2 regions of the Streptococcus thermophilus genome follow, and region 2 is predicted to be linked to the other one. Evidence: predicted binding sites of a transcription regulator. Region 2 holds the regulator's gene; the other holds the start of a gene.

Region 1 (15,498 bases), 570 kb from region 2:
CATCTAACCTTGTAACTAAGAAAGGGAAAACAGGTAGCCTTACTCTTAACTTTAAAAATGGTACCTTGGAAAACAAGTCTCAAGAAAATTTGATTAACAAGTAATCACAGTAAAAGATGCCTTTCTAAATCAATGAAGGTATTTTTTTGTTATAATAAAAGGAGTGATTAAATTTGTGAAAATGTAATGACTAAAAAGGGTATTTTTTATAGGGATAGCAGGTTTAATTCTGGTAATCTTATGGCTTCTTTTAAATAACTTTATCCCCAAAATCAAGAAATAGAGGAATGCTAATCATGATCAAACCTTTTTAAAATTGGTTTTTAAGCAGGCAAATTTTTTAAATGCACTTGTTCTTATTAGTCTCATGATTCTGTCATTAGCTATTTTTGGAGTTTCAAGTTCTATTTTTTGTATTTTTGTTGGGCTACTTTATGCCCCTTTGCTTTCAATTCCCTTGAATATTATAGGTAATACTTTTGATAATTTGACTAGAATTGAAATTTTAAGAAGACTTGATAAGTCTAAACGTATGGAGAAACTCCTAAACTATGATGAGTACTTTAAACATCGCTTTATTGGTATTTTCCTAGCATTCTCTATTCCTTTTATCCCATCAGCTTTGGTCAATTACGCTTATGTTCAGATGAAATTACCCACAAGGACAAGGATTTTAGCGCCACTAATTGGGATGACCCCACTCTCCGTTATTTATGCTGTCAGTGGGGATTTGTTGCTTAATTGTCGTCCAATCCGACTACCGTTAGTGGCAATACTTGTTCTCTTGCTGTTTATCTCACTAGTAATTTACTGTATCCATTTTAGGAAGGAAAAAAATGAGCTTTATTCAAGTAACTAAAGAAGAATTTAATACACATGCTCAACAGGTTTCTGAGCGTTCTTTTATGCAAACTGAAGAAATGGCTAAGCTTCTTGAGAAACGTGGATTTAGCATTAGCTATGTTGCCTGGAAAGAAGGTAACCAAATAGAAGTTTCAGCGATTGTCTATAGTATGCCTATGACCGGTGGGCTTCGTATGGAGGTGAATTGTGGACCAATTCACTCAAGTGTGGCTCATCTAAGTGACTTTTACCAATGTTTGAAGGACTATGCTAAGGCAAATGGTGCTCTTGAACTGGTAATCAAACCTTATGATACTTATCAAATCTTTGATAGTAATGGTGAACCAATAAGTAGTGAGCAGAAGCAATTGATTAGTCAATTGACTGACCTAGGTTATAGTTTTGATGGTTTGCAGACAGGGTATCCTGGTGGTGAGCCCGATTGGCACTATGTTAAAGAATTGTCTGGGATTGAAGAAAAAGATCTCATCAAATCATTCAGTAAAAAAGGGAAACCTCTTGTAAAAAAAGCCAAAACATTCGGTATTAAACTGAAGAAATTGAAACGCGATGAGTTATCTATTTTTAAAGAAATCACTTCAGCGACCTCTGATCGTCGTGAGTATAGTGACAAATCTTTAGATTATTATCAAGATTTTTATGATGCTTTTGGTGATAATGCTGATTTTATGGTAGCTACCCTGAATTTTCAAGATTACTTTGATCATTTAGAGAGTAATCAGGCAAAGTTGAGAGCTAGAATTGTCAAATTACAAGCTGATTTAGAGACCAATCCAAAATCTGAGAAAAAACAAAACCAATTGAGGGAGCTATTAAGTCAGTTTGAGACTTTTGATGTTCGCAAGGGCGAAGCAACTGCCTTTATTGACAAGTATGGTCAGGAAGACATTGTTCTAGCCGGAAGTCTTTTCGTTTACACACCTCAAGAGGCAGTCTATCTTTTCAGTGGCTCTTACCCTGAATTTAATAAGTTTTATGCACCTGCACTCTTGCAGGAGTATGTGATGACACAGGCTATTAAACGTGGTATTGGTTTCTATAATTTCCTTGGTATCATGGGCATCTTTGATGGTTCTGATGGGGTTTTGCGATTTAAACAAAACTTTAATGGTTATATCGTTCGTAAGATGGGAACTTTCCGTTATTATCCACAACCGCTAAAATATAAAGCCATTCAAGGAGTTAAGAAACTGCTTGGACGTAACTAAGTCTCGGAGGGCTTCTATGGGAGTCCTCTTTCATTATAGTTGTGTTTATGGAATTACTCCATGTATAAAAGCGTTTAGAGAAAGAAGGAGGTAGTTTAATGAAACTCGCACTATTAGGTACAGGAATGATTGTTACAGAGGTCCTTCCTGTGTTAACGACTATTGAGGACATTGAGCTGAAGGCTATAATGTCGACACCACAATCACTTGATAAGGCTGAAACTTTAGCCAAACAATATGGTCTAACTCAGGCGACAAGTGATTATGAAGCCATCTTGTCCAATCCAGATGTTGACACCATTTATGTTGGAACACCTAATCATACTCACTATGATTATGCCAAGCAAGCACTTCTGGCTGGCAAGCATGTCATCTGTGAGAGACCTTTTACCCTGCATTTGGAAGAGTTCGAAGAGCTGATTAAGCTTGCTTAAGAAAAAGAGCTTCTCTTGATAGAAGCAATAACAAATCAATATTTGGAAAATTTTAAAGTTATCAAGTACTCCTTATCTGAAATTGGTGATATCAAAATTGTCAACATCAATTATTCCCAATATTCGTCACGTTACGATGCCTTTAAGCGATGAGAAATTGCTCCTGCCTTCAATCCTGAAATTGGTGGTGGAGCGCTTAGAGATCTTAATATCTATAATATTCATCTTCTTGTTGGTCTTTTTGGAAATCCTAATCGTGTGGAATATCTACCGAATGTAGAGCGAGGAGTAGATACTTCAGGAATTTTAGTTTTGGACTATGGTAACTTTAAGGCTGTTGCCATTGGAGCAAAGGACTGTAGTGCTGAAATTCGCTCAACTATTCAAGGTGATAAGGGAGCTATTACCATTTTTGGTGCAACCAACACCCTTCCTGAAATTGGTCTTACTCTTAATGGTCAAGAAGAGATTGTGACTAATCTTAATAACTTAAACCATCGTATGTATGATAAATTTGTAGCTTTTGAAAAATGATTGCGACAATGGATTTTGAAAGTGTTGCCAAGCAGTTGAAGCATAGCCGCCAGGTTATGGAAGTCTTGGACCAAGCTTCTAAAGTCTTATAAAAAAGAAGCTGTGGCGGTTGGCTACGGCTTCTTTTTGAATTTATACAGTTGTTGGGAATGAGATCTCAATTAATTTATCTGTGTGTACTGTTCTTAGTTTGTCCATCAAAACGATGTCTTTGTCAATTTTTCGTTTGAGGAAGAATTCACGGATAACTTCTAATTCGTTGTCCTTAACAGCACGGTGTTTATTTGAAATCAGAAGTTCGTAATGTTTCGGTGCTTGTGTAAAGACAACATCTGTATTTCCAGCAGAGTATGTCTCTACAAGAAAGGCATCTGTATTATCGAGTTGATTGTTTACTAGTTCTTGATGGGTCCGGGTTGTATTAATGAGTTTCATAGTTTCCTCCTAGGATTTGGCAGTTAGTGTATTGCTTGCTTTCCATTGTTCGATTCCCCATTTATGGCTACCACGTTTTAGCTTGGCAATTGCTTCATCAATTGGAAACCATGCCAGGTTGTTGAAATCTTCAAGGGGCTTTCCAATCTCTGAAAAATCTACAACTTCATAAATGTAGGCTGGATTGTAGTAGTATGTGTCACGATGGCTTGAATAAAAGTATTCGTCAGCTTGTCCATAGTACTGACCTAAAGTGGCTGTGTACCCAATTTCTTCAATTAACTCGCGTTTTAAGGCACTAAAGTGATCCTCACCTGCTTCGATTTCTCCGCCTGGGAGAAACCAAGCTTCATTAGGAGCCTGCACTAAAATGATCTTTGTCTTGTCTTGGTTAGGAATTACAGCATAAACACCGTAACGTGTTTGATAATGAGCTTCCTCAACCTTGTCACCAAATGTTGGATTCATGAGTTGCTCCTTAGGTTTATTTTCCTACATTATACTAAAAAACTCCTCATTTTCCTATTGATTTAGGCAGAATTAGGGATAATTTTACAAAGAGAAAATGTAAAAGTATAAAAAACCAAGTCATTCGACTTGGTTTCTTTCCTTAGTTGACTTCTTTTAATGCTTCAGTTTTCTGAGAAGTTTTTTCAGTTTTTTGAGCAGATTTAATGGTGATGTGTCCCTTTGAAGTCATTACAGCCTTGAGATCTTTTTCATTTGGATTTTTAAGGTAGAAGTCTGTAATGGCATCTTCGATGTGGTCTTGGATTGTACGACGCAATGGTCGAGCACCCATCTTAGGATCATAACCAAGGTCAACCAGTTTTTCCTTAACTTTATCAGTTACACTGAGGTGGATACCGTTGTTTGCCAAGCGTTGGTTGACGCCATCAAGCATAAGGTCCACGATAGTAAGGAGATTTTCCTTGCTTAGGGCAGAGAACTCGATAATACCGTCAAAACGGTTCATGAATTCAGGACTGAAGAAATCTCCGAGGTGGTTGATAACAGAATTGGTACGATTCTCACGAGCAGCTCCAAAACCTACACTTGCTTCCACTTTACCAGTACCAGCATTTGAAGTCATGATGATGATGGTATCTTTGAAACTTACAGTTCTCCCTTGACCATCAGTCAGACGACCATCATCAAGTATCTGAAGGAACATGTGAAGCACATCTGGGTGAGCTTTTTCAACCTCATCAAGGAGAATGAGTGAATAAGGGTTACGGCGGACCTTTTCAGTTAATTGCCCAGCTTCGTCGTAACCAACATAGCCTGGAGGAGCACCGACCAATTTAGCAACAGCGTGTTTTTCCATGTATTCTGACATGTCAAAACGAATCATACTATCAGATGAACCAAAGAGCTCGATGGCTAACTGTTTGGAGAGTTCAGTTTTACCGACTCCTGTAGGGCCTACAAATAGGAAGCTACCAATTGGGCGGTTTGGTGCACCAAGTCCAACACGATTACGGCGGATAGCTTTGGCAATCTTATCAACTGCGGCATCTTGGCCAATAACATGCGCCTTAAGGTCATCGGCGAGGTTGAGAAGTTGAGATTGTTCTTTTTCTTTTAAATCACCGATAGGAATATTGGTTTTTTGCTCGACAATGGCTTCGATATGTTTTTCAGTAATGATAGGCATATCTTGGTCTTTGATGGTTTGCTGTTGCATTTCCTTGTATTTAGCAATTTGGTCACGGAAATAAGCAGCTTTTTCAAAGTCTTCGTCACGAGTAGCCTGAGCTTTAAGATTCTCAGCTTCAATCAAACGTTTATCGAGGTCCTTAGGATCGATAAAATTGAGGGTTAAATTCATCTTAGAGCCAGATTCATCGAGAAGATCGATGGCCTTGTCTGGCAAGAAACGGTCCTGAATGTAGCGGTTGGATAATTCTGCAGCTGCAGTAATGGCTTCATCAGTGTATTTGACATGGTGGTAGTCTTGATATTTAGGCTGGATACCACGCAAAATTGTGATTGTTTCCTCAACTGTTGGCTCATCTACCTTAACAGGTTGCATACGACGTTCGAGTGCCGCATCTTTCTCAATGATACGGTATTCGTTGAGTGTTGTTGCTCCAACAAGTTGAAGCTCTCCACGGGCAAGTGCAGGTTTTAAGATGTTTCCAGCATCCATATTGCCGTCCCCAGTATTACCAGCTCCTACAATTTCATGGATTTCATCAATAAAGAGGATAACATCCTGACGTTGGCGGATTTCCTCCATGAGCTTTTGCATGCGTTCTTCGAACTGGCCGCGGATACCAGTCCCTTGAACTAGGCTTACAACATCAAGACGGATAACTTGCTTGCTTTGGAGTTTTTGTGGCACATCTCCATCAACGATTTTTTGGGCAAGTCCTTCGACTACTGCGGTCTTACCAACACCAGGTTCACCGATAAGAACAGGATTGTTCTTGGTACGGCGGTTCAGAATTTCGATGACGCGAATGATTTCTTCGTCACGACCAATGACAGGATCAATGTCTCCACGACGAGCAATATCTGTGATATTAATTCCAAATTCTTCGAGAAGGCCTTGAGGTTGTTGAGGGGCTTGTTGACGTGGTCCTCCAGGACGGCCTGGACCACCGTTTCCACGGTTACCTCCCTCTTGTGTTGGAGGTGTATTAGGAAGGTCTCCGTTAGAAGAACGGAAGTTGTTTAGGTCACTGAAGAAATCGTCGAAGAAGTTGGAACCTCCTGCTTGATTGAATTGGTTAAGGGGGTTCTCTGGATCAGATTTCATGATTTTATAACAATGTTGACAGAGGTCAACTTGTTGCTGATTACCATTTACGTTGGTATACAAATGGATACTAGCTTCATTAAGGTTACAGTTTTGGCAGAGCATATCAGTACCTCTTTCTATCTGAGTTGGGAAAGACCTTTATTTGAAAATATATTGGTCAAAAAAGGTCAAATCTATGATTCTATTATAGCATGCATTAGTTATATTGCAAGTAAAAAGAATCTATTTTTGGCAATTGAGGAACAAGATTGCTAAAAATGAGTTTTAATACAAAATTACTTGTTGAAAATACATAAATATAATATAATATTTTATATTATTCAGAATGAAAGAGAGATACCTATGACACAAACTAAATCCTTCTTGAAAGAAATCGACTTTACTAAACAGGAACTAGAGGAGTTGATTGATTTATCTATAAAATTTAAACAGTTAAAGAAAAATAGAATTCCGCATAAATATTTAGATAGTTTAAATATTGCATTGATTTTTGAAAAAACATCGACAAGAACCCGTTCAGCCTTCACTGTGGCTGGTCAGGATCTAGGAATGAATGTAACCTATCTTGGTGCTGGAGACATTCAGCTGGGTAAGAAGGAATCGGTTGTTGATACGGCCAAGGTCCTTGGTTCTATGTTTGATGGAATCGAGTACCGTGGTTTTAAACAAGAGGATGTTGAGGACTTGGCTAAGTACTCTGGTGTTCCGGTTTGGAACGGTTTGACAGATACTTGGCATCCAACTCAGATGATTGCGGATTTCATGACCTTGAAGGAGCACTTTGGTAGTCTAGAGGACTTGACCATTGCTTATATTGGAGATGGTCGTAACAATATTGCTAATTCTCTCTTGGTGACATCGGCTATCTTGGGCGTTAATGTTAAGATTATTTCGCCAGAAATACTTCAGCCAGAGGCTGATATTGTAGAGCTAGCTCAGAAACATAATAATGGGGCTGACATAACCATTACAGATGATATCTCAGAGGTTAAAGGAGTGGATATTCTCTATACTGATGTCTGGGTTTCTATGGGCGAAGAGGTAGATTTTAAATCAAGGATAGATTTACTATTGCCTTATCAAATTAACGTAGGCTTACTTGCTAAGGTCGAAAATCCAGATATCATCGTTATGCATTGTCTCCCAGCATTTCATGATCTTAATACTCAAATCGGACAAGAAATTTATGAAAAATATTGTCTGGCTGAGTTAGAAATTACAGATGAAGTATTTCATAAATACAGTGAAATCATCTTCCAAGAAGCTGAGAATCGTATGCATTCAATCAAGGCTATTATGTACAATTCCTTGAAAAATATTTAAAATTCCCCCATTTTTCCCGTAAGTGTGATAAAATAAGTAGGAAATACACAATTTATAGGAGAGATAACATGGAATCACATTTGGTGAGAATCATTAACCGTCTGGAAATGATGGCGGCTGATGGTGGTAATTCGAAACGTAATTTTGAACGTGAAGGAGTAGTTGTTGCTGAAGTATCATTTAGTAACGATCCTGAAAATGGTCCAGTGTACATATTGCGTGACGTTGAAGCTCGCGAGTCATACTCGTTTGATAGCATCGACTTGATTGCAATGGAAATCTACGATTTGCTTTACTAATAATTAATTTGGATCCTCAGATAGGGGTCCAAAAATTCAAAATGCCTGGGACTCAATAGTTTCAGGTGTTTTTTTAGGGCGAGAGTTTCGGTTTATGCTTGTTTTAATTGCAAAAAAAATGGAGTCACTTCAAAAGTTTTCGTAGAGTTTTTGATTGCTATGTCAATCATTATTTTTTTATACCGAAATATCGCATTTATAAGAAAAATACTTTATTATTATACAGTCTTCTGATATAATATTGAAGAATATTAGTAAGGAGTATCTTGATGAATTTTTCATTTCTACCACAGTTTTGGTCTTACTTTAACTATGGTGTCTTAGTAACAATTATGATTTCAGTCTGCGTGGTCTTCTTTGGAACCATCCTTGGTGTCTTGGTATCCTTGGCCAAACGTTCTGGAATCAAACCATTGGAGTGGTTAGTAAGCCTTTATGTTTGGGTTTTCCGTGGAACACCTATGGTTGTACAGATTATGATTGCTTTTAACCTTATCCATATGAATCTTCCAACTGTTCAGTTTGGGATTTTGAATCTTGATTTGTCACGTATCGTTCCAGGTATTATCGTCCTTTCTTTGAACAGTGGTGCTTATATTTCTGAGAGTGTGCGTGCAGGTATTGAGTCTATTCCTAAAGGTCAGATTGAAGCAGCTTACTCACTTGGTATCCGACCATGGAATACCATGCGTTATGTGGTCTTGCCTCAAGCTATTAAAAATATCTTGCCTGCCTTGGGTAACGAGTTTGTCACTATTATCAAGGATAGTTCACTCTTGCAAACTATCGGGGTTATGGAGTTGTGGAATGGTGCACAAACTGTTGCAACGACAACCTACTTGACTTTGACACCACTCTTGTTCGCAGCCTTCTATTATTTGATTGTGACAACGGCTATGACTGCACTTTTGAAACAAATGGAAAAACGACTTGGGAAGGGACGTAAATAATGGCAGAAACAATTATTGAGATTAAAAATCTCCACAAGTATTTTGGTAAAAACAAAGTTCTCAAAGGGATTGATTTAGATATTAAAAAAGGTGAAGTAGTGGTTATCATTGGTCCTTCAGGATCTGGTAAATCAACTTTCCTACGCTCAATGAACTTACTTGAAACGCCTACAAAAGGGGTGATTTCCTTTGAAGGTGTAGATATTACAGACAAGAGCAACGATATTTTCAAAATGCGTGAAAAGATGGGAATGGTTTTCCAACAGTTCAACCTCTTCCCGAATATGACGGTTAAAGAAAACATCACTTTGTCACCGATTAAAACTAAGGGTGTTTCTAAAGCTGATGCTGAAGCTAAGGCTATGGAGCTTTTAGAAAAGGTTGGGTTGAAAGATAAGGCAGATGCCTACCCAACGAGTCTATCAGGTGGTCAGCAACAACGTATTGCGATTGCTCGTGGTTTGGCTATGGATCCAGACGTTCTCTTGTTTGACGAACCCACATCAGCCCTTGACCCAGAAATGGTTGGTGAAGTTCTTGCAGTTATGAAAGACCTCGCTAAATCAGGGATGACAATGGCAATCGTTACCCACGAAATGGGCTTTGCCTATGAGGTAGCTGACCGTGTCATCTTTATGGATGGCGGTGTTATTGTCGAAGAAGGCACGCCACGAGAAATTTTCGACAATACCAAGGAAGAGCGTACTAAGGATTTCTTGAGTAAGGTTTTGTAAGATATCTATTAAGCATATAAACATTGTCTGTGAAGACTGGAAGCTTTCCAGTCTTTTTCTGTTTGTGTTTTTTCTTTTCTAGAATCATTCTTGTTTAGGATAATATTACGGAAAAGATGGATAAATATGCTATAATGATGTCATATCAAAACTAATTAAGTAGGTAAAGAAAGATGCTCATATATGATGCGGTCTTAAAAACACCTTACCGAATTCTTGGCATTAACCTCCCTAAGGATAGTCTTTTGCATTTATCTAACCTAGGGCTGGCTGCTGGTGAAACTATTGAGGTGGTAACTAAGACCAAGAACAGCGCTATTATTATTGTTAAAGGTAGTCGCTTAGCCTTTGATGCTTCGATTCTGGATAAAATTGATTTGGCTCCTGCAGAGGAGGACCAGAAAAAAATCCCTCTTTCTGAACTACCAGTCGGACATTCTGCCATAGTTACGGATATCTTCTCAGCAAATGAAACCAAACGACGTCTTATGGATATGGGAATTACAAAGCGTACACGTGTTTTGTTGCGTAAAGTAGCACCTTTGGGAGACCCCCTAGAGATTAGTTTGAGAGGATATGAATTAACCTTACGCAAGTCAGAAGCGCAAATGATTAGTGTGGTCATGTTGGACGAGGGAGAGGAAAAATGACAGAAATTGCATTAATAGGTAATCCTAATAGTGGTAAAACCAGTTTATTCAACCTAATAACAGGACATAATCAGCGTGTTGGGAACTGGCCAGGGGTTACTGTTGAGCGAAAGAGTGGTCTGGTCAAAAAGAATAAGGATTTAGAAATCCAAGATTTGCCAGGAATTTACTCAATGTCACCCTACAGTCCTGAAGAAAAGGTGGCGCGTGATTATTTGTTAAGCCAAAGGGCTGACAGCATTTTAAATGTGGTTGATGCGACAAATTTGGAGCGTAACCTTTATCTTACAACGCAGTTAATTGAGACAGGTATTCCAGTCACTATTGCCCTCAATATGATTGACGTTTTGGATGGTCAGGGAAAAAAGATTAATGTAGATAAATTGTCTTACCATCTAGGTGTGCCAGTAGTGGCCACCAGTGCCCTCAAACAAACTGGTGTGGATCAGGTAGTGAAAAAGGCAGCTCATACAACGACTTCTACGGTTGGTGACCTTGCCTTTCCAATATACGATGATAGGTTGGAAGCTGCCATTTCGCAAATTTTAGAAGTCTTGGGAAATTCGGTGCCACAAAGGTCTGCGCGTTTTTATGCCATTAAACTCTTTGAACAGGATTCTTTAGTTGAGGCTGAGCTAGACTTGTCCCAATTCCAACGAAAAGAAATCGAAGATATCATTCGTATCACTGAAGAAATTTTCACAGAAGATGCGGAGTCAATTGTCATTAACGAGCGCTATGCTTTTATCGAGCGTGTTTGTCAGATGGCTGAGAGTCATACAGAAGATTTCGCTTTAACCTTGTCGGATAAGATTGATAGGATTGTTACCAATCGTATTTTGGCTTTGCCAATTTTTGCAGTAGTCATGTATTTGGTCTACTTCTTATCTATCCAGACCGTTGGAACCATGTGGACAGACTGGGCTAATGATGTCCTCTTTGGTAAGTATGTTCCTGATTTGGTATCTTCTGGTCTTGATTATCTCCAAGTTCAGGATTGGCTTAAGTCTCTGATTGTTGATGGTATTGTAGCTGGGATTGGGACGGTACTTGGTTTCCTTCCTCAAATCTTCGTGCTATTTATCTGTTTAGGTGTGCTTGAAGATATTGGTTATATGAGTCGTATAGCCTTTGTTATGGATCGTATTTTCCGTCGTTTTGGACTATCTGGAAAATCCTTTATTCCCATGCTGATTTCAACAGGATGCGGTGTTCCAGCAGTTATGTCTAGCCGGACTATTGAAAATGAAAGGGATCGTCGGATTACCATTATGACAGCAACCTTCATGCCTTGTTCGGCCAAGTTGGAAATTATTGCTTTAATTGCAGGGGCCTTCTTCCCTGGTAATTCTTTTGTGGCACCAAGTACCTATTTTATTGGGATAGCTACCATCATCTTATCAGGTATCGCTCTCAAAAAGACTAGTTTTTTAGGTGGTTTGACAAGTCCTTTTATCATGGAATTACCTGCTTACCACTGGCCAAAAGTTCTATCAGTCTTACGTTATGCTTTTGGTAAGGCCATGAGTTTTGTTAAACGTGCGGGAACAATTATTTTCAGTTTGACTGTCCTGATTTGGTTCATGTCCAACTACAACTTTATGTTACAGAACGTTGATACGGAAGTGAGTATCTTAGCAACTTTGGGTAAAGACTTGTCCTGGATTTTTGAGCCTCTTGGCTTTGGGAATTGGCAGGCAACAGTTGCTGCTCTCACAGGTTTAGCAGCCAAGGAGACAGTTGTTGCCACCTTCGGGATTCTCTATCATAACAGTAGTGAAGCTGGTTTGGCTACGGCTCTGCAAGCAGATTATTCAGCTCTAGCTGCTTATTCTTTCTTGATTTTTAACTTACTTTGTGCACCGTGTTTTGCAGCTATTGGGGCTATTAAGCGTGAAATGGCTAATCTGAGATGGACGGTTGGAGCTATTGTTTTTCAAACAGGTTTGGCTTATTGTGTCAGCTTGATTTTATATCAATTTGGTCAAGTTCTCCTTTATGGTAATCCAATATCGCTTTGGACACTTGTAGCAGTCTTGTTTTTAGTGACTATGATTTACTTCGTTGTTCGTAAACCTCGTCAAATTAAGGATAAGATTATTACCTTGGAAAATCTTCAAGAAGCTAATAGTTAGGAGAAGTTGTTATGTCTACATTTATCATTGCTTTTATTATTTTCGCTTTGACTGGTTTAGGTATTCGTTACTATATTAAAGGAAAAGGATCTTGTGGAGATTGTGAGTGCTCTTGCCCGGTCAAAGAAGAAATGCATAAAGCTAATCACTAATGGAATATAAGAAAATGATCTCTAATTTGGATAAGGGGTCATTTTTTCTTACAATTGTGAGGAATGTATAAAGGTTGCCTAAGAGAAAGTATGATATGATGACATTGAAAGAATCTAGCGTGACTTAATAAAGGCGAAATGAAAGAAATGGGTTTAAACAGAGAGATTGTCCTAATTCATGAGACCTGATGTGCTGGTAATATCTAGAGAGAATTTGCGACAGGTCTCCGTCAGATGGAGTATACGGTGCATACACCTAGCTTTCGTTACCATGACTTACCATATCAAGACTGTCTGAATAAAGTTGGTGCCGTAACTTTGCAGGATTATCGAGATGATTTGGTGGCTTTGATTGAAAGTTTAAATCAGCCACCGCTTCTTTTGGGACACTCTTTAGGTTTTCTAGTGGCACAAATGGCTGCTAAAAAGACAGAGATTGCTGGTATGATTTTCATGTGACCAGCTCTGACAGCTAATATTTTTGCCTTTTATCCAACCATGCTAGCTTGTTTCGGCAAACACTTTTTACGTTGTTTTTTTTTGGAAAAAAGACATTCCGCCTTATAAAAAAGAATTTTTTCAAGTATTGTATGAATGAGCAAGAGGAGTCTTTGAAAGAAGAAGTCTTTGCGACACTAGTGTTTGAGTCAGGTAAAGTTTACACTCAGATGGCCCTTCATTGATTTGATAAGACAAAGGCGGCTTACGTGGATTTTAGTAACACTTCATGTCTTGTTCTTGTGATTGCGGGGGCTAAGAATAAGATGACTCATCCTAATATTGCTAGAAGAACAGCTAAGAACTACCGTGATTCAGTTCTTGTTTCACTAACGGGTGCAGATCACATGTATGAAAGTGGTAAATTCCAGCAAAAGACCTTAAGAGTTATTGAGGGGTAGAGTCAGCAAAATGGTTTTGTAAATTAATTATGAAGAATAATCAGACGAAGTTGGGACAAGTTCCCAGCTTTTTGTGTTTCATTTTAAATGTCTTTTTGAAAATTTTGAAAATTAAGTCACAAAGAGGCCTTCCTATGGTATAATTGAAAAAAAAGTATGTATTGGAGAACACCATGGCGATTATAATGGACGGTAAGGCCCTAGCTGTTAACATGCAGGAGCAATTGCAAGAAAAGGTAGCACGTCTAAAAGAAAAGGAATGGATTGTTCCAGGACTAGTGGTAATTATGGTTGGAGAAAACCCTGCCAGTCAAGTTTATGTGCGTAATAAGGAACGAGCTGCTAAAAAAGCTGGCTTCCATAGTAAGACGGTCAATCTTTCTGAGAGTATCAGCGAGGAAGAACTGATTGAGGTCATTGAAAAGTACAATCAGGATCCGCTTTTCCATGGGATTTTGGTTCAATTGCCATTGCCAAATCATATTAATGAAATGCGTATCCTTTTGGCTATTGATCCTAAAAAGGATGTGGATGGTTTCCATCCTATGAATACAGGGAACCTCTGGAATGGACGTCCTCAAATGGTGCCTTGTACACCAGCGGGAATTATGGAAATTCTCCGTGAGTACAATGTTGAATTGGAAGGTAAGACAGCAGTTATCATTGGACGCAGTAATATTGTAGGTAAGCCTATGGCACAGCTTCTCTTGGATAAAAATGCCACAGTTACTTTGACCCACTCACGCACGCCACATTTGGCTAAAGTTTGTAACAAGGCCGACGTTTTGATAGTGGCTATTGGCCGTGCAAAATTTGTAACAGAAGAATTTGTCAAAGAGGGTGCTGTTGTCATTGATGTGGGAATCAACCGCGATGAAGAAGGTAAACTCTGTGGTGATGTTGATTTTGATCAAGTGAAAGAGAAGGTTAGCATGATCACGCCTGTCCCAGGAGGTGTAGGACCTATGACTATTACCATGCTGATGGAACAGACCTATCAAGCTGCTCTTCGTAGTTTGAAAGGATAGCTTATGAAAGTTGATGATGACTTAGTTAGGCAAGTGATAAGACCTAGATTGAGAGAGTCTCACAAGGGCTCTTATGGTCGAGTGCTTTTGGTTGGTGGACTTTATCCTTATGGTGGCGCCATCATTATGGCTGCTATTGCCTGTGTCAACAGTGGTGCGGGCTTGGTTACAGTTGCTACAGATCGTGAAAATATCATAGCTCTTCATGCTCACCTTCCTGAAGCTATGGCCTTTGACCTAAGGGAGACTGAAAGATTTCTTGATAACCTTAGAGCAGCAGATGTTATTTTAATCGGCCCTGGTCTAGGTGAGGAGGAGACAGCTGATTGGGCCTTGGAGTTGGTCTTGGCAAATATTAGGTCAAACCAGAACTTGGTTGTTGATGGTTCTGCTCTTAACCTTTTGGCAAAGAAAAATCAGAGCAGCTTGCCAAAGTGTCACCTTATACTCACTCCCCATCAAAAGGAATGGGAAAGACTGTCTGGTTTAGCTATTTCAGAGCAGTCGGTTTCCAATACTCAAAGAGCCTTAGAGGAGTTCCAAAGTGGAACAATTCTAGTTGTCAAGAGCCATAAGACAGCTGTTTATCAGGGAGCAGAAGTAGCCCATTTAGAGGTCGGTGGACCCTATCAGGCAACGGGTGGAATGGGAGATACCTTGGCTGGTATGGTTGCTGGATTTCTTGCCCAATTTGCCTCAACTGACTCTTACAAGGCGGTCATCATTGCGACCTGGCTCCACTCAGCTATTGCGGATAATATCGCTGAAAATGCTTATGTGGTTTTGCCGACTCGCATCAGCAAGGCTATTCCTAGCTGGATGAAAAAATTGTCATTATAAATCTGAAAACATGTCTCAAATTGAGGCAAGTTTTTTTAAATTTCGATATTTTTTTAAGCTTGCTGAAGATGATTTGTGATAAAATATAATAAAATTCTTATAAGAACATAGAGGAGACAAAGTGACATCATTTTGGGAAAAAAATAGTCAAAAATGGAAAAAATGGCGTCAGAAGAGAAAAGAAAAACGAGCGAATAAACCTAGAAAGCCAGTAAACATCTCGCGTCGTGTTTACTTGCTTTTTGG
Region 2 (15,498 bases):
ACTGAGAAAGTGTCACTAACTGATATTGCAAGAAGACTTCGCGTGTCGACGTCCACTGTCTATCGTAAGCTTGATCAGTTTACTTTCAAGGAACATTATGACAAACTCCCTGCTGTTATGTCCTGGGATGAGTTTGGGTTCAAGAAAGGGGAATTGGCTTTTGTAGCGCAGAATTATGAGACAAACGAACTCATAACCATCCTTGATAATCGCCGCCAAACTACTATACGAAACTACTTTTTGAAGTATCCATTGAAAGTCCGACAACAGGTACAGTTTATCACGATGGATATGTCTGGAGCTTATATTCCACTGGCTCGCAAGCTCTTTCCAAACGCAAAAATCGTTCTTGATCGTTTCCACATCATCCAGCACCTTGGACGTGCCTTTTTAAAGACAAGAATTGCAATTATGAACCAGTTCGATAAGAAGTCACTACCCTATCGAGCCTTGAAAAATCACTGGCGACTCTTCCAAAAGGACAGCCGTAAACTATCTCTCAACTCTTTTTATTCAAAGACTTTCCGCCAAACTTTAGCACCACATGAAGTTGTTGTGAAGACACTAGTCTTTTCAAAAGAGCTTACTGACTACTATACACTTTATCAGCTTTTGCTTTTTCACTTTCAGGAGAAGAGAGATGAGTTCTTTGAACTAATAGAGGAAAATAGGAGCAAGGTCAATCATTATTTTCAAACTGTCTTTAGGACTTTTCTTAGACACAAGCAATACATCAAAAACGCACTAGAAACGGACTATTCAAACGCAAAACTTGAAGCGACTAATAAGTTGATCAAAGACATCAAACGCTTGGGCTTCGGTTTAGAAACTTTATCAACTTTAAGAAGCGTGTCTTCATTACTCTGAACATACATAAAAAAAGGACCTATCCGGTCCTCTCTAGATGTTAGCTTTTCATCACCCACTACAGTTGACAAAGAGCCAAAAAAGCTAGACAATGTCTAGCTTAAAAAATTATACTCCGCCAGTAGGACTCGAACCTACGACATCATGATTAACAGTCATGCGCTACTACCAACTGAGCTATGGCGGATAAAGGCTAAGCGACTACCGTATCTAACAGGGGGCAACCCCCAACTACATCAGGCGTACTAGGGCTTAACTTCTGTGTTCGGCATGGGAACAGGTGTATCTCCTAGGCTATCGTCACTTAACTCTGAGTATTCTCAACTCAAAATTGAATATCTATACTGTATCAAGAAACCAAATCGTTGTCAATATATCTCAGTTACTTTCGTTGGATAAGTCCTCGAGCTATTAGTATTAGTCCGCTACATGTGTCACCACACTTCCACTTCTAACCTATCAACCTGATCATCTCTCAGGGCTCTTACTGATATAAAATCATGGGAAATCTCATCTTGAGGTGGGCTTCACACTTAGATGCTTTCAGCGTTTATCCCTTCCCTACATAGCTACCCAGCGATGCTCTTGGCAGAACAACTGGTACACCAGCGGTAAGTCCACTCTGGTCCTCTCGTACTAGGAGCAGATCCTCTCAAATTTCCTACGCCCGCGACGGATAGGGACCGAACTGTCTCACGACGTTCTGAACCCAGCTCGCGTGCCGCTTTAATGGGCGAACAGCCCAACCCTTGGGACCGACTACAGCCCCAGGATGCGACGAGCCGACATCGAGGTGCCAAACCTCCCCGTCGATGTGAACTCTTGGGGGAGATAAGCCTGTTATCCCCAGGGTAGCTTTTATCCGTTGAGCGATGGCCCTTCCATACGGAACCACCGGATCACTAAGCCCGACTTTCGTCCCTGCTCGAGTTGTAGCTCTCGCAGTCAAGCTCCCTTATACCTTTACACTCTGCGAATGATTTCCAACCATTCTGAGGGAACCTTTGGGCGCCTCCGTTACCTTTTAGGAGGCGACCGCCCCAGTCAAACTGCCCGTCAGACACTGTCTCCGATAGGGATAACCTATCTGGGTTAGAGTAGCCATAACACAAGGGTAGTATCCCAACAACGCCTCACTCGAAACTGGCGTCCCGAGGTCATAGGCTCCTACCTATCCTGTACATGTGGTACAGATACTCAATATCAAACTGCAGTAAAGCTCCATGGGGTCTTTCCGTCCTGTCGCGGGTAACCTGCATCTTCACAGGTACTAAAATTTCACCGAGTCTCTCGTTGAGACAGTGCCCAAATCATTACGCCTTTCGTGCGGGTCGGAACTTACCCGACAAGGAATTTCGCTACCTTAGGACCGTTATAGTTACGGCCGCCGTTTACTGGGGCTTCAATTCATGCCTTCGCTTACGCTAAGCACTCCTCTTAACCTTCCAGCACCGGGCAGGCGTCACCCCCTATACATCATCTTACGATTTAGCAGAGAGCTGTGTTTTTGATAAACAGTTGCTTGGGCCTATTCACTGCGGCTGACCATCAGTCAGCGCCCCTTCTCCCGAAGTTACGGGGCCATTTTGCCGAGTTCCTTAACGAGAGTTCTCTCGCTCACCTGAGGCTACTCGCCTCGACTACCTGTGTCGGTTTGCGGTACGGGTAGAGTATAATTAACGCTAGAAGCTTTTCTCGGCAGTGTGACATCACTAACTTCGCTACTAAACTTCGCTCCCCATCACAGCTCAATGTTAAAGATATAAGCATTTGACTCATATCACACCTCACTGCTTGGCCAGACACTTCCAATCGTCTGGTTTAGTTAGCCTACTGCGTCCTTCCATCACTATATACTCTAGTACAGGAATATCAACCTGTTGTCCATCGGATACACCTTTCGGTCTCTCCTTAGGTCCCGACTAACCCAGGGCGGACGAGCCTTCCCCTGGAAACCTTAGTCTTACGGTGGACAGGATTCTCACCTGTCTTTCGCTACTCATACCGGCATTCTCACTTCTATGCGCTCCAGCACTCCTCACGGTACACCTTCTTCGCACATAGAACGCTCTCCTACCATACCTATAAAGGTATCCACAGCTTCGGTAATATGTTTTAGCCCCGGTACATTTTCGGCGCAGGGTCACTCGACTAGTGAGCTATTACGCACTCTTTGAATGAATAGCTGCTTCTAAGCTAACATCCTAGTTGTCTGTGCAACCCCACATCCTTTTCCACTTAACATATATTTTGGGACCTTAGCTGGTGGTCTGGGCTGTTTCCCTTTCGACTACGGATCTTAGCACTCGCAGTCTGACTGCCGATTATATCTCATTGGCATTCGGAGTTTATCTGAGATTGGTAATCCGGGATGGACCCCTCACCCAAACAGTGCTCTACCTCCAAGAGACTTAACATCGACGCTAGCCCTAAAGCTATTTCGGAGAGAACCAGCTATCTCCAAGTTCGTTTGGAATTTCTCCGCTACCCACAAGTCATCCAAGCACTTTTCAACGTGCCCTGGTTCGGTCCTCCAGTGAGTTTTACCTCACCTTCAACCTGCTCATGGGTAGGTCACATGGTTTCGGGTCTACGACATGATACTAATGCGCCCTATTAAGACTCGGTTTCCCTACGGCTCCGTCTCTTCAACTTAACCTCGCATCATATCGTAACTCGCCGGTTCATTCTACAAAAGGCACGCTCTCACCCATTAACGGGCTCGAACTTGTTGTAGGCACACGGTTTCAGGTTCTATTTCACTCCCCTCCCGGGGTGCTTTTCACCTTTCCCTCACGGTACTGGTTCACTATCGGTCACTAAAGAGTATTTAGGGTTGGGAGATGGTCCTCCCAGATTCCGACGAGATTTCTCGTGTCTCGCCGTACTCAGGATACTGCTAGGTATAAAGACTATTTCGAATACGAGGCTATTACTCTCTTTGGCCTACCTTCCCAGGTAGTTCTTCTATAATCTTTAAGTCCACGTTGCAGTCCTACAACCCCGAAGAGTAAACTCTTCGGTTTGCCCTCTTGCCGTTTCGCTCGCCGCTACTAAGGCAATCGCTTTTGCTTTCTCTTCCTACAGCTACTTAGATGTTTCAGTTCACTGCGTCTTCCTCTACATTACCTTAACAGTAATGAGTGACAGGCATTACCTGCCGGGTTCCCCCATTCGGACATCTCTGGATCATTGCTCACTTACAGCTCCCCAAAGCATTTCGTCGTTAGTCACGTCCTTCATCGGCTTCTAGTGCCAAGGCATCCACCGTGCGCCCTTATTAACTTAACCTTATTTTTGGCCTTTCGACCTAACTCATTAAATATTCACAGCGTTTCGGTTTATTTTCTTGTTACTATCTATATGTAATTACTTACATATGGAATTTGATATAGATATTCAATTTTCAATGGACAATACTTGAATCTTTCGATTCAATGGAGCCTAGCGGGATCGAACCGCTGACCTCCTGCGTGCAAAGCAGGCGCTCTCCCAGCTGAGCTAAGGCCCCACAAGACCTCTCAAAACTAAATAAGAAACTCAAGTACATTCCGTTTTTCCTTAGAAAGGAGGTGATCCAGCCGCACCTTCCGATACGGCTACCTTGTTACGACTTCACCCCAATCATCTGTCCCACCTTAGGCGGCTGGCTCCAAAAGGTTACCTCACCGACTTCGGGTGTTACAAACTCTCGTGGTGTGACGGGCGGTGTGTACAAGGCCCGGGAACGTATTCACCGCGGCGTGCTGATCCGCGATTACTAGCGATTCCGACTTCATGTAGGCGAGTTGCAGCCTACAATCCGAACTGAGATTGGCTTTAAGAGATTAGCTCGCCGTCACCGACTCGCAACTCGTTGTACCAACCATTGTAGCACGTGTGTAGCCCAGGTCATAAGGGGCATGATGATTTGACGTCATCCCCACCTTCCTCCGGTTTATTACCGGCAGTCTCGCTAGAGTGCCCAACTGAATGATGGCAACTAACAATAGGGGTTGCGCTCGTTGCGGGACTTAACCCAACATCTCACGACACGAGCTGACGACAACCATGCACCACCTGTCACCGATGTACCGAAGTAACTTTCTATCTCTAGAAATAGCATCGGGATGTCAAGACCTGGTAAGGTTCTTCGCGTTGCTTCGAATTAAACCACATGCTCCACCGCTTGTGCGGGCCCCCGTCAATTCCTTTGAGTTTCAACCTTGCGGTCGTACTCCCCAGGCGGAGTGCTTAATGCGTTAGCTGCGGCACTGAATCCCGGAAAGGATCCAACACCTAGCACTCATCGTTTACGGCGTGGACTACCAGGGTATCTAATCCTGTTCGCTCCCCACGCTTTCGAGCCTCAGCGTCAGTTACAGACCAGAGAGCCGCTTTCGCCACCGGTGTTCCTCCATATATCTACGCATTTCACCGCTACACATGGAATTCCACTCTCCCCTTCTGCACTCAAGTTTGACAGTTTCCAAAGCGAACTATGGTTGAGCCACAGCCTTTAACTTCAGACTTATCAAACCGCCTGCGCTCGCTTTACGCCCAATAAATCCGGACAACGCTCGGGACCTACGTATTACCGCGGCTGCTGGCACGTAGTTAGCCGTCCCTTTCTGGTAAGCTACCGTCACAGTGTGAACTTTCCACTCTCACACCCGTTCTTGACTTACAACAGAGCTTTACGATCCGAAAACCTTCTTCACTCACGCGGCGTTGCTCGGTCAGGGTTGCCCCCATTGCCGAAGATTCCCTACTGCTGCCTCCCGTAGGAGTCTGGGCCGTGTCTCAGTCCCAGTGTGGCCGATCACCCTCTCAGGTCGGCTATGTATCGTCGCCTAGGTGAGCCATTACCTCACCTACTAGCTAATACAACGCAGGTCCATCTTGTAGTGGAGCAATTGCCCCTTTCAAATAAATGACATGTGTCATCCATTGTTATGCGGTATTAGCTATCGTTTCCAATAGTTATCCCCCGCTACAAGGCAGGTTACCTACGCGTTACTCACCCGTTCGCAACTCATCCAAGAAGAGCAAGCTCCTCTCTTCAGCGTTCTACTTGCATGTATTAGGCACGCCGCCAGCGTTCGTCCTGAGCCAGGATCAAACTCTCATTAATACTTTAATAATTGTTCGAGCGTTAACTCATTACCGTCGTCTGACGATTTATTCTTGTAAATTGACAGGTTATAATTCTTCTATCATAACCCTGCACTTGGTTTCTTATTCAGTTCTCAAAGGTCTTTGCCTCTCTTGAGACAACTTCTATATTCTAGCAAAGATAGAATAGCTTGTCAACACTTTTTTTTGAAGTTTTTTTCTCTTCTTCGTGCTGGCCGTCTCTCGCGAAACAGCTTTTTTATATTATCATCCCTTCTTAAACTTGTCAATAGCTTTTTTAAAAGTTTTAGAACCTTTACGAGTTAGAGACAAATCACTTAAGACAACTTTTATATCTTAGCACCCTTTTGGATAGCTGTCAAGAGGCTTATCACAAATCTGTTGTCATTTATTTGATTGAACTCTTTTGAACGCTTGATATAATAGCCAACCAATTACAATGCCTAAACCATTCTGACAAAAATTAGGAACCAACTCTGCGATTGAAGCTCCTGTTCCGTACATAAATACCGAAGAAAGGGCATAGCCACCAACCATTACAACAGTGGCTAGTAGTAGACCTAGGGGACGGTAGCCACCTTTTAGCCCTGCAAAATAGCCTTGTACACCATGAATAAATAGACTTATGAACATCCATTGAGGAGCAGATGATAAGAGATCAATCAAAAAAGCAGATAAACCTCCTACAAGAGCTCCCTCTTTCTTACCAAGGTAGAAGGCTGTGAAGTAAATCCCTGCATCTACCAAAGTCAATAGTCCTGTTGGAGTTGGAATTTTCGCTACAAACCCAAAGGTTACTGATAAAGCCGTTAGAATGGCTAATAACGTTAGTTTTTTTATTTTCTTATTTTGCATATTGAACGACTCCATATTCATTCGACTGTTTAATTGATTCAAAAACAAAGACCTTAGCATTGGCTACAGCTTCCGTTTCTGAAAATCCTTTGACTAATTCACTGGCTATGCTGGAAGCAAATGTACATCCTGCCCCTGTATTATTTTTATCTAGAACAGGTTTCTCAAATATTTTGTATTCTTTTCCATTGTATAGAACATCTAATGCTTTATTACCATCTAGACGGTTGCCACCTTTTACAACGACATTCTTAGCACCCAATTCTTTTAAGCAACTAGCTGCAAGCTTCATATCATCAATAGTATGTATTCTTTTGTCAATAAGAAGTTCTACTTCTGGGAGATTTGGAGTAATGACTGTAACATAAGGGAAGAATTTAACCAATTCATCACGTAGCTGTGAAACCTCAACGTCATGTGTCTCCTTGCAAACTAGAACAGGATCCAATACAATTGGAATTTCTGGACATTTTTTAACAAAGTCTAAGGTTAATTCCGCAATTTCAACATTAGGTAATAAACCAATTTTTATTGCTGAGAAAGGAACATCTTTTAGTGAGTCAAGTTGTTGTTTAAATGCCTTACTATCGATTGGAATAACTTCAAAACCATTCTCAGTCATAGCTGTTAGACAGGTAATAGCTACAAAGCCATTTTGTTTATTAGTTGTAAATGTCGCTAAATCCGCATGAAGCCCGCCACCACTAAAAATATCATTCCCTGAAATCGCTAATACCAATTCATCACTCATATCGTATCTCCTTCAAATATAAACCATTACCTGCTGCGGTTGGTCCCGCAAGATTGCGGTCACGACTTTCCAACACGGTCTTCACTTGCGAAACTGGCATGCGTCCATTTCCAATTTTCAATAATGTTCCAACCATATTTCTAACTTGCTTATAAAGAAAGCCATTCCCAGAAAAAGTAAAGACATAAAACCCAGTTTTCTCATCGATAGATACACTTGCCTGGGTAATTGTACGCACTTTATTTTCTACAGAGGTCCCTGAAGCTGTGAAGCCTGTAAAATCATGTGTGCCAACCAATTCCATAGCAGCCTCTTGCATAAGAGCTAGACTTAGATGGTAGGGATAGTGGACAGCATAATTACGCATCATGGGGTTCTTAGGTCGCCCTGCATCTACTAGGAATTCATAGGTTTTAATATGTTTACTATAACGTGCATGGAATTCCTCCGATACAAGCTCGATACTAACAATGTCAATATCATCTGGACACTGTGTATCTAAACCAAAACGCAGCTTCTCTGGATCCCTCTCCCGAGGTAAATCAAAGTGGATAACTTGTCCATAAGCATGAACACCAGCATCTGTTCGGCCTGCCCCGTGTACAGTTACAGGAGTACCACTATTTAGCCGCAAAAGAGTCTTTTCAATCTCTTCTTGAATAGAACGAGCATTTGGTTGTCTTTGAAAACCTGAAAAAAGTGTTCCATCATAAGAAATTGTCGCTTTATATCTAACCATAAAATTATCATATCAGATTTCTTTAAGGATAAAAAGTATGTCAATCACCAACTGACCCCATACAGCTTCCAAAATAAAGAAAAAGACGCTTTTAGCGTCCTTTCTTTATAAATCCTCCAAAACATCTTTTACTTTGTCAAAAAATCCTTTTTTCTGTGGTGCAACCTTTTCATCACCACTTGCTTTTGCGAATGCAAGGAGAGCTTCTTTTTGAGCATCATTCAGCTTCGTAGGAGTTACAATCTTGACAGTAACGAGTTGATCCCCTTGTGAACCTCCACGAAGACGTGGTGCTCCCTTTCCTTTTAGACGGAAAGTTTTACCTGTTTGAGTACCCGCTGGAATAACCATCTCAACATTACCGTGAACGGTAGGTACTTCAACAGTATCACCAAGAGCTGCTTGGACAAAAGAAATGTTAAGTGTATAGTAAATTGTCGATCCATCACGAGTAAATTTATCGCTTGGATTAACATTGATGACTACAAAGAGGTCTCCATAAGGACCACCGTTGAAACCAGCTTCACCTTGGCCTGCAAGACGGATTTGTTGACCTGTTTCAACACCCGCTGGAATCTTAACAGATACTGTATGGCTTTGTTTTTCACGACCTGTTCCACGACAAGTTGGACAAGGATCCTTGATTTCTTGACCTGTTCCGTGACAGACGTCACAGGTTACTTGACGACGCATCATACCAAGTGGTGTTTGTGTATCAACATTGATAACCCCATGACCATGACAGCGACCACAGGTTACAGGACTTGTCCCAGGTTTAGCACCAGATCCTGAACATGTCTTACACGTCACTTCACGATTGTAGTGAATTTCTTTTTCAGCACCAAAAACAGCCTCTTCGAAACTTAGGTTGACACGATACTGAAGGTCGTCTCCTTGACGAGGAGCATTTGGATTGCGAGTAGCACCGCCACCAAAGAAGCTCGAGAAGATATCCTCAAAACCTCCGAAGCCTGCACCACCATCAAAGCCACCAAAGCTACCTTGGCCACCAAAGCCGTTCGCACCGTCTGGTCCGTATTGGTCATAGGCTGCACGTTTTTGGGCATCACTTAGAGTTTCATAGGCCTCTAGAATCTCTTTATATTTTTCTTCCGCACCCGGTTCTTTATTGATATCTGGGTGGTATTTTTTAGACAGCTTACGATAGGCACGTTTAATTTCGTCTTGAGAGGCATCCTTAGATAACCCAAGACGATCGTAATATTCGGTATTGTTCATAATTTAAGATACAAAGGGCATCTAATGGAGAAAGCCAAAGTAATAGTTTCGAAGATGGACTACTGGTCCCTCAAAACCATCTATCTTTTTGGCTTATTCCTTAGCCCGTGTTCAACGACGAACACTCTTTGATCCTTTCTATTTTATTTGTTACGAAACGAAGTAAAATATACATTATATTCACTTCACTTATTTTAGCGAAAAACAGAGGCTGGTTTGCAACCTCTGGATTTCTTCTTATGCTTTGTTTTTGAACTCGTAAGGTTGAATTGAGCACACCTTAACTTCTGTGTGAAAAAGAGACGTAGCAGTCTTCGCTTTAGCGAACTACATATAAGGCTACCTTTAGGTGCAATTCTTTCTAGAAACTAAAGCTTCTTCGCCTGATTTCCTATTTTCACTGTGAGATTTTAACAGTCTTTACATCTTACTTTTCAGTAAACTCTCCGTCTACGACATCGTCGCCTGAGTTATCTGCTGCTTGTGCGCCTTCTGCTCCTGCTTGAGCTTGTTGTGCCGCTGCTGCTTGTTCGTAGAGTTTAACTGCCAAGGCTTGGGCTTTTTCGTTAAGAGCTTCCAATTTAGCCTTCATGTCATCAAGATCACCTGATTCTTGAGCTTTCTTAAGCTCATCAAGTGCTGATTTGGCAGCATCACGTTCTGTATCAAAGCCTTTACCTTCTGTTTCTTTAATTGTTTTTTCAGTGGCAAAGATAGCTTGGTCGACTTCGTTACGAAGTTCTACTTCTGCTTTACGTTTTGCATCTGCTTCAGCATTTGCTTCAGCATCTTTCATCATTCTTTCAATTTCTTCATCAGTCAAACCTGAATTAGATTGGATGACAATTGTTTGTTCTTTTTGAGTTCCAAGATCTTTCGCTTTAACAGATACGATACCGTTCTTATCAATGTCAAATGTTACTTCGATTTGTGGGACACCACGAGGTGCAGCTGGGATATCAGTCAATTGGAAACGTCCAAGAGTCTTGTTATCTGCTGCCATCGGGCGTTCACCTTGAAGAACGTGGATATCAACGGCTGGTTGATTATCTGCTGCAGTTGAGAAGACTTGTGATTTAGATGTTGGAATTGTTGTGTTACGTTCGATGAGTTTTGTGAAGACGCCACCCATTGTTTCGATCCCAAGTGACAACGGTGTTACGTCAAGAAGGACAACGTCTTTCACATCACCAGAGATCACACCACCTTGGATAGCAGCACCCATAGCAACTACTTCATCAGGGTTTACTGATTTGTTTGGTTCTTTACCAGTTTCAGCCTTAACTGCTTCTACAACAGCTGGGATACGAGTTGAACCACCAACAAGGATGACTTCGTCAATGTCTGACAAGCTTAAACCTGCATCTGAAAGGGCTTGACGAACTGGAGTTTTAGTACGTTCTACAAGGTCACGAGTCAAATCATCAAATTTGGCACGAGTCAAAGTCATTTCCAAGTGAAGGGGTCCAGCTTCACCAGCCGTGATGAACGGCAAGCTGATTTGTGTTGAAGTTACACCTGAAAGGTCTTTCTTAGCTTTTTCTGCTGCGTCTTTCAAACGTTGAAGAGCCATCTTGTCTGTTGACAAGTCGATGCCGTTTTCTTTCTTGAATTCTTCAACCATGTAATCGATAATTTTTTGGTCAAAGTCATCACCACCAAGTTTATTGTCCCCTGCAGTAGCCAATACATCAAAGACACCATCACCGAGTTCAAGGATAGATACGTCGAATGTACCACCACCAAGGTCAAAGACCAAGATTTTTTCTTCTTTGTCAGTCTTGTCCAAACCATAAGCAAGCGCTGCTGCAGTTGGTTCGTTGACGATACGTTCTACTTCAAGACCAGCGATTTTACCAGCATCTTTAGTTGCTTGACGTTGAGCATCGTTAAAGTAAGCTGGAACTGTGATGACAGCCTTGGTTACTTTTTCACCGAGGTATTCTTCAGCATAACTTTTCAAGTACTGAAGGATCATTGCTGAGATTTCTTGTGGAGTGTATTCTTTGCCGTTAGCAGAAACTTTTTCAGAAGTACCCATCTTAGATTTGATAGAGATTACTGTATCTGGGTTTGTGACTGCTTGACGTTTTGCAGCATCACCAATGATGATTTCACCATTTTTGAATGAAACTACAGATGGAGTTGTACGATTTCCTTCTGGGTTAGCGATGATTTTTGGTTCAGTTCCTTCAAGAACTGCAACTGCTGAGTTTGTTGTACCTAAGTCAATACCAATAATTTTAGACATATGTTTTATCTCCTTAAGCTTTTTCTAATCTTTTTTTAAGCTTTTTCTTCTTTTCTGATATTTCTTTTTGCAAACCTTCGGCTTGCCTCTTATCTTTTCTCTCATAGTTTATTGTCGTTTCGGACAAGGTTTTTTTAGTTCTCTTTGTATACTACTACCATGGCTGGGCGTAGGATGCGGTCATGGAGTTTGTAGCCTTTTTGGAAGACTTGTGCGATGGTATCCGCCGGATGCTCATCATCTGCAGGAATGGTTTGAATAGCCATATGGAAGTTGTGATTGAACTCGCCGTCTGCTGCGATTTCTTCGATTCCTTCCTCTTTAAGAGCATTTATCAAACTTTCCTGTATCATTTCCAAACCTTTTTTAACATCATCAGTCAATCCTTCAACAGCAAGAGCACGTTCAATGTTATCAAGTGCTGGCAAGATTGCTTTTGCTAAATCTTGGCTACGATACTTTTGTAATTGTTGATGTTCTTCTTTAGCACGGCGTTGAATATTTTGCATCTCTGCATGGGCACGAAGGTATTTATTTTCAAACTCCTCTGCACGCGCTTGAGCTTCTTCAAGCTCAGAAGTTTCCTTTGTTTCTTCTACAACTTCTTCACTTGTCTCGGTAGCTTCCTCTTCTTTTACTTCTTCTTTTTTAATATCTTCAGTCAAGGCATTCACCTCTTTCTATATTTTTTAAAACGTTACGGCTTAAGAAAACTTCGTAATGGTTGCTATTGAGATAACGGTAATAATCCGTTAGTTTCATAACCAGAACTCGACTGATAACGTTGACTAAACTAACCATGCGACGATAATCCATTTCAATGGGTCCAATCACATGCATGAGTGCCATCCCACGATAGGGGATCAAGAATTTATGACTCATAACCGTGACATTTTCAAGAGCTTCTTCAGTTGATTCTGCGACCGAAATTTTGGTCACTTCATCATCGGAGATAGCTGATCGAAGCGCAAGAGCCACATGTTGTGGATTATCCAAAAATTGATAAGTGTTCAAATCAGCATAGGCCAGTGATGCAACCTTACCTTCTATAAAAATCAGTTCCTTAAAGAGGTGTGAAAAGATATAGTCAAACAAATCTAAAACATTATCTGTTATCTTAAAATACTTTTGCACAATCTGAGGAGTCTCTGTTCTCAATCGGTAATGGATATCTAAGACAGTATTTCCTAAAAACCGTCCTTGAACAAGCTTATGAAAAATTTCCAAATCGCTTGACAAGAAATTCTTTGGAATGGCAAACTGAACTGTCACCGGCTTAGATTCATCTAGAGTCAGAACTGCCAACGCATCATGATTAGACAGCTGAACAATTTCAAATCCTGTCAGACGCTGTCTGGTCGGTTCCACATCTTGAATCACTGCTGTGTATCCTGTCATTTCTGCCAGCAGCTTTGCCGCCGCATCCAAGATATCTTCAAGTTTAAAAGCTTCAAAGTCGAAGGCCTTGACGACTTGGTAAACATCTTGTTCATCAATCGTATCAAGATTCAAAGAATTAGCAACAAAATACTGGAAACCTGCTCGGCTTGGCATGCGTCCACTAGAGATATGAGCTTTCTCAAGATAACCCATCTTTTCTAACTTAGCCATGTCATTACGAATGGTCGCTGAACTTGAATCAATTGAGTCTTGTAATGCTTTAGAACAAACTGGTTCATGTGTACGAGTGAACATCTCAACTATCAAATTCAAAATAGCGTTTTGCCTTTGCGTAATCACGATGTCACCTCATTTCTATTTATTAGCACTCTCATATAACGACTGCTAACTTATGATTCTATTATACACCTAAACTTAAACATGTCAACCCAAAAAACAAAAAAATTAGCACTCTTTTTGAAAGAGTGCTAAAAATACATCTAGAGACCTAGAAACATTAAAAACACCCTTAGGGGTGTTCTAATCTCAGCGATCATATTTTACCAAATTATAGGTCTCAATAATAGAAATAAGATGTTTAGCGTAATCAGGATCACTATTAAAACCTGCAGCTTGTAGCTTTTCTGCCGCAACTTTATAACTCGTAGTTCCTGCCACCTCTTTATAGGTTGATTCTCCCCATCTACCTTGGTGCAGTTCTTCTAGATAAGATGACATAGAACTTGACCAGTCTCTAAAAACTGCAAAATCTACTTTTTGATATTGCCATTTGCCTTTACTATAAACATTATCCTTTAGATAGATATGTTCTTGTCCTGGCCGAGCAGGGAGACTGTAGATATTATGGTATTTAACAGATAAGAGACTACAACCATAGTTCGACTCATATGCGGCTTGGCTAAGGAGAATCGACGCAGGGACACCATAGTTTTTAGACATTTTTTGTGCTGTTGGCGCTAAGTTTTCAATAAACCCTTTCTGCGTATAGGCAACCTTTACCGTACGAGCATTATCAGCTGTAGATGCATGACGAATCAGCGGTAAGAGAATCCCTAAAGCGAAAACAGCAACTAAGATTATAAAGGCTTTTAGTTTAAAACGTCGTCTCACTTAGCTTTCTCCTTTAATAGTACCAGATATTCTTCCAAAGTAAGATTATGTGCAGTCATGTACTCTGCTGATTCTTTACCAACGTAGCGGAAATGCCAATCTTCATACCCCACACCTGTTGACGATGTCTTACCATCTGGGAAACGAAGAACAAAGCCATACTTTGGCGCTATTTTTTTGACCTTAGCCACAGTAGCTGGATCTGCTTCATCTAAGCTGTCTACAGTACTCATGTCAATCGCAAGACCTGTCTGATGCTCACTAGCACCTGGTGGTTGTGAATAAGTCTGAACCTTCTTCTCAGCCTGGGACTCTGTCAAAGTCGGATCATCAGCCATTTCCTGCCGAACATAACTGTTATAAAGTTCTGTCTGATAAGCAACACTACGATAACCCGAAATCAAATGATAGCTTGGATTAATTTCTTGAGCTGCTGCTAAAAATTCTTCAACATTTTTCGCAATTCTCGCATCTACAGAAACACCATCTACGTTAGCAAGCTCAGGATTAAGCTCTTTAGACTTATTATCTCGATTTACCAAAAGCAATTTCCAGTCTTTAGGCGATACATCAGGTAGTCCTTTTGTATCCTTGCTTTGAGTCGAATCGGTAACTTCCTTACTATTTTTTGTTACTGACGATCCATTGGTTTGTTGGACCGTACGACTGACACCAAATACTGAATAAAGTCCTGCTGTAACTAAAAGAATTACAGTCAAGACGCCACTGATAACCAAATACCAATTGGTTTGTTTTTTCGCCTGACGGCGACTTGGATAGCTATCTTTTACCATTGTCTTTTTTCTATTATCTCTCGTCCAACCTGACGATAAGTCATATCACCAAGTGTTTCCAATGTGAATTTACCATTTTCATAAGCAACGACAGTAACCGAACCGTTGTCCAATGGAGGATGCTCGACAGAAGGATCCATTAACCAAGCAAAAGTTGCAATGGTCATACTGTGACTAACGACGAAAGCATCACCACCACCGGATCTTTCAAGATCCTCTGCAATAGCTGTAAAACCTTCTATAATACGTTTTCTGAGAACTTCCCAAGATTCTGCCCAACCAGCCGTATCTACATCAAGGATACTCTGGGCAAGCTCAGGATAAGTTACATCATGTATATTCTTACCTTGAAAAGCAGCTGTTCTCGGCAACACAC

What was found. The regulator HrcA, encoded in region 2, represses chaperone genes, less so after heat shock. The targets are predictions, from matches to a motif close to TTAGCACTCNNNNNNNNNGAGTGCTAA.
Region 1: the regulator HrcA is predicted to act here: its motif matches at 6,471-6,497, upstream of E3C75_RS05585 (ATP-dependent Clp protease ATP-binding subunit).

Annotation. Positions count from the first base shown of each region.
Region 1 covers NZ_CP038020.1:1,054,502-1,069,999, forward strand. Annotated here, with positions in the region: gene E3C75_RS05555 (DUF3862 domain-containing protein) at 1-104, shown strand, start outside; gene E3C75_RS05560 (TVP38/TMEM64 family protein) at 368-859, shown strand; gene E3C75_RS05565 (aminoacyltransferase) at 837-2,072, shown strand; partial or broken gene E3C75_RS05570 (Gfo/Idh/MocA family protein) at 2,171-3,132, shown strand; gene E3C75_RS05575 (DUF1827 family protein) at 3,173-3,475, opposite strand; gene E3C75_RS05580 (NUDIX hydrolase) at 3,485-3,943, opposite strand; gene E3C75_RS05585 (ATP-dependent Clp protease ATP-binding subunit) at 4,086-6,344, opposite strand; gene argF (ornithine carbamoyltransferase) at 6,585-7,565, shown strand; gene E3C75_RS05595 (DUF1797 family protein) at 7,634-7,864, shown strand; gene E3C75_RS05600 (amino acid ABC transporter permease) at 8,134-8,814, shown strand; gene E3C75_RS05605 (amino acid ABC transporter ATP-binding protein) at 8,814-9,548, shown strand; gene E3C75_RS05610 (ferrous iron transport protein A) at 9,722-10,198, shown strand; gene feoB (ferrous iron transport protein B) at 10,195-12,333, shown strand; gene E3C75_RS05620 (FeoB-associated Cys-rich membrane protein) at 12,345-12,485, shown strand; gene E3C75_RS05625 (alpha/beta fold hydrolase) at 12,732-12,944, shown strand; gene E3C75_RS05630 (alpha/beta fold hydrolase) at 13,193-13,384, shown strand; gene E3C75_RS05635 (bifunctional methylenetetrahydrofolate dehydrogenase/methenyltetrahydrofolate cyclohydrolase) at 13,558-14,412, shown strand; gene E3C75_RS05640 (NAD(P)H-hydrate dehydratase) at 14,416-15,252, shown strand; gene pbp2b (penicillin-binding protein PBP2B) at 15,374-15,498, shown strand, end outside.
Region 2 covers NZ_CP038020.1:487,687-503,184, reverse strand. Annotated here, with positions in the region: partial or broken gene E3C75_RS02750 (ISL3 family transposase) at 1-904, shown strand, start outside; tRNA gene E3C75_RS02745 (tRNA-Asn) at 981-1,054, opposite strand; rRNA gene rrf (5S ribosomal RNA) at 1,060-1,175, opposite strand; rRNA gene E3C75_RS02735 (23S ribosomal RNA) at 1,259-4,158, opposite strand; tRNA gene E3C75_RS02730 (tRNA-Ala) at 4,306-4,378, opposite strand; rRNA gene E3C75_RS02725 (16S ribosomal RNA) at 4,433-5,980, opposite strand; gene E3C75_RS02720 (ECF transporter S component) at 6,367-6,837, opposite strand; gene E3C75_RS02715 (bifunctional hydroxymethylpyrimidine kinase/phosphomethylpyrimidine kinase) at 6,827-7,588, opposite strand; gene truA (tRNA pseudouridine(38-40) synthase TruA) at 7,581-8,327, opposite strand; gene dnaJ (molecular chaperone DnaJ) at 8,433-9,566, opposite strand; gene dnaK (molecular chaperone DnaK) at 9,994-11,817, opposite strand; gene grpE (nucleotide exchange factor GrpE) at 11,952-12,482, opposite strand; gene hrcA (heat-inducible transcriptional repressor HrcA) at 12,475-13,557, opposite strand; gene E3C75_RS02685 (glycoside hydrolase family 73 protein) at 13,744-14,328, opposite strand; gene E3C75_RS02680 (M15 family metallopeptidase) at 14,325-15,122, opposite strand; gene E3C75_RS02675 (histidine phosphatase family protein) at 15,116-15,498, opposite strand, start outside.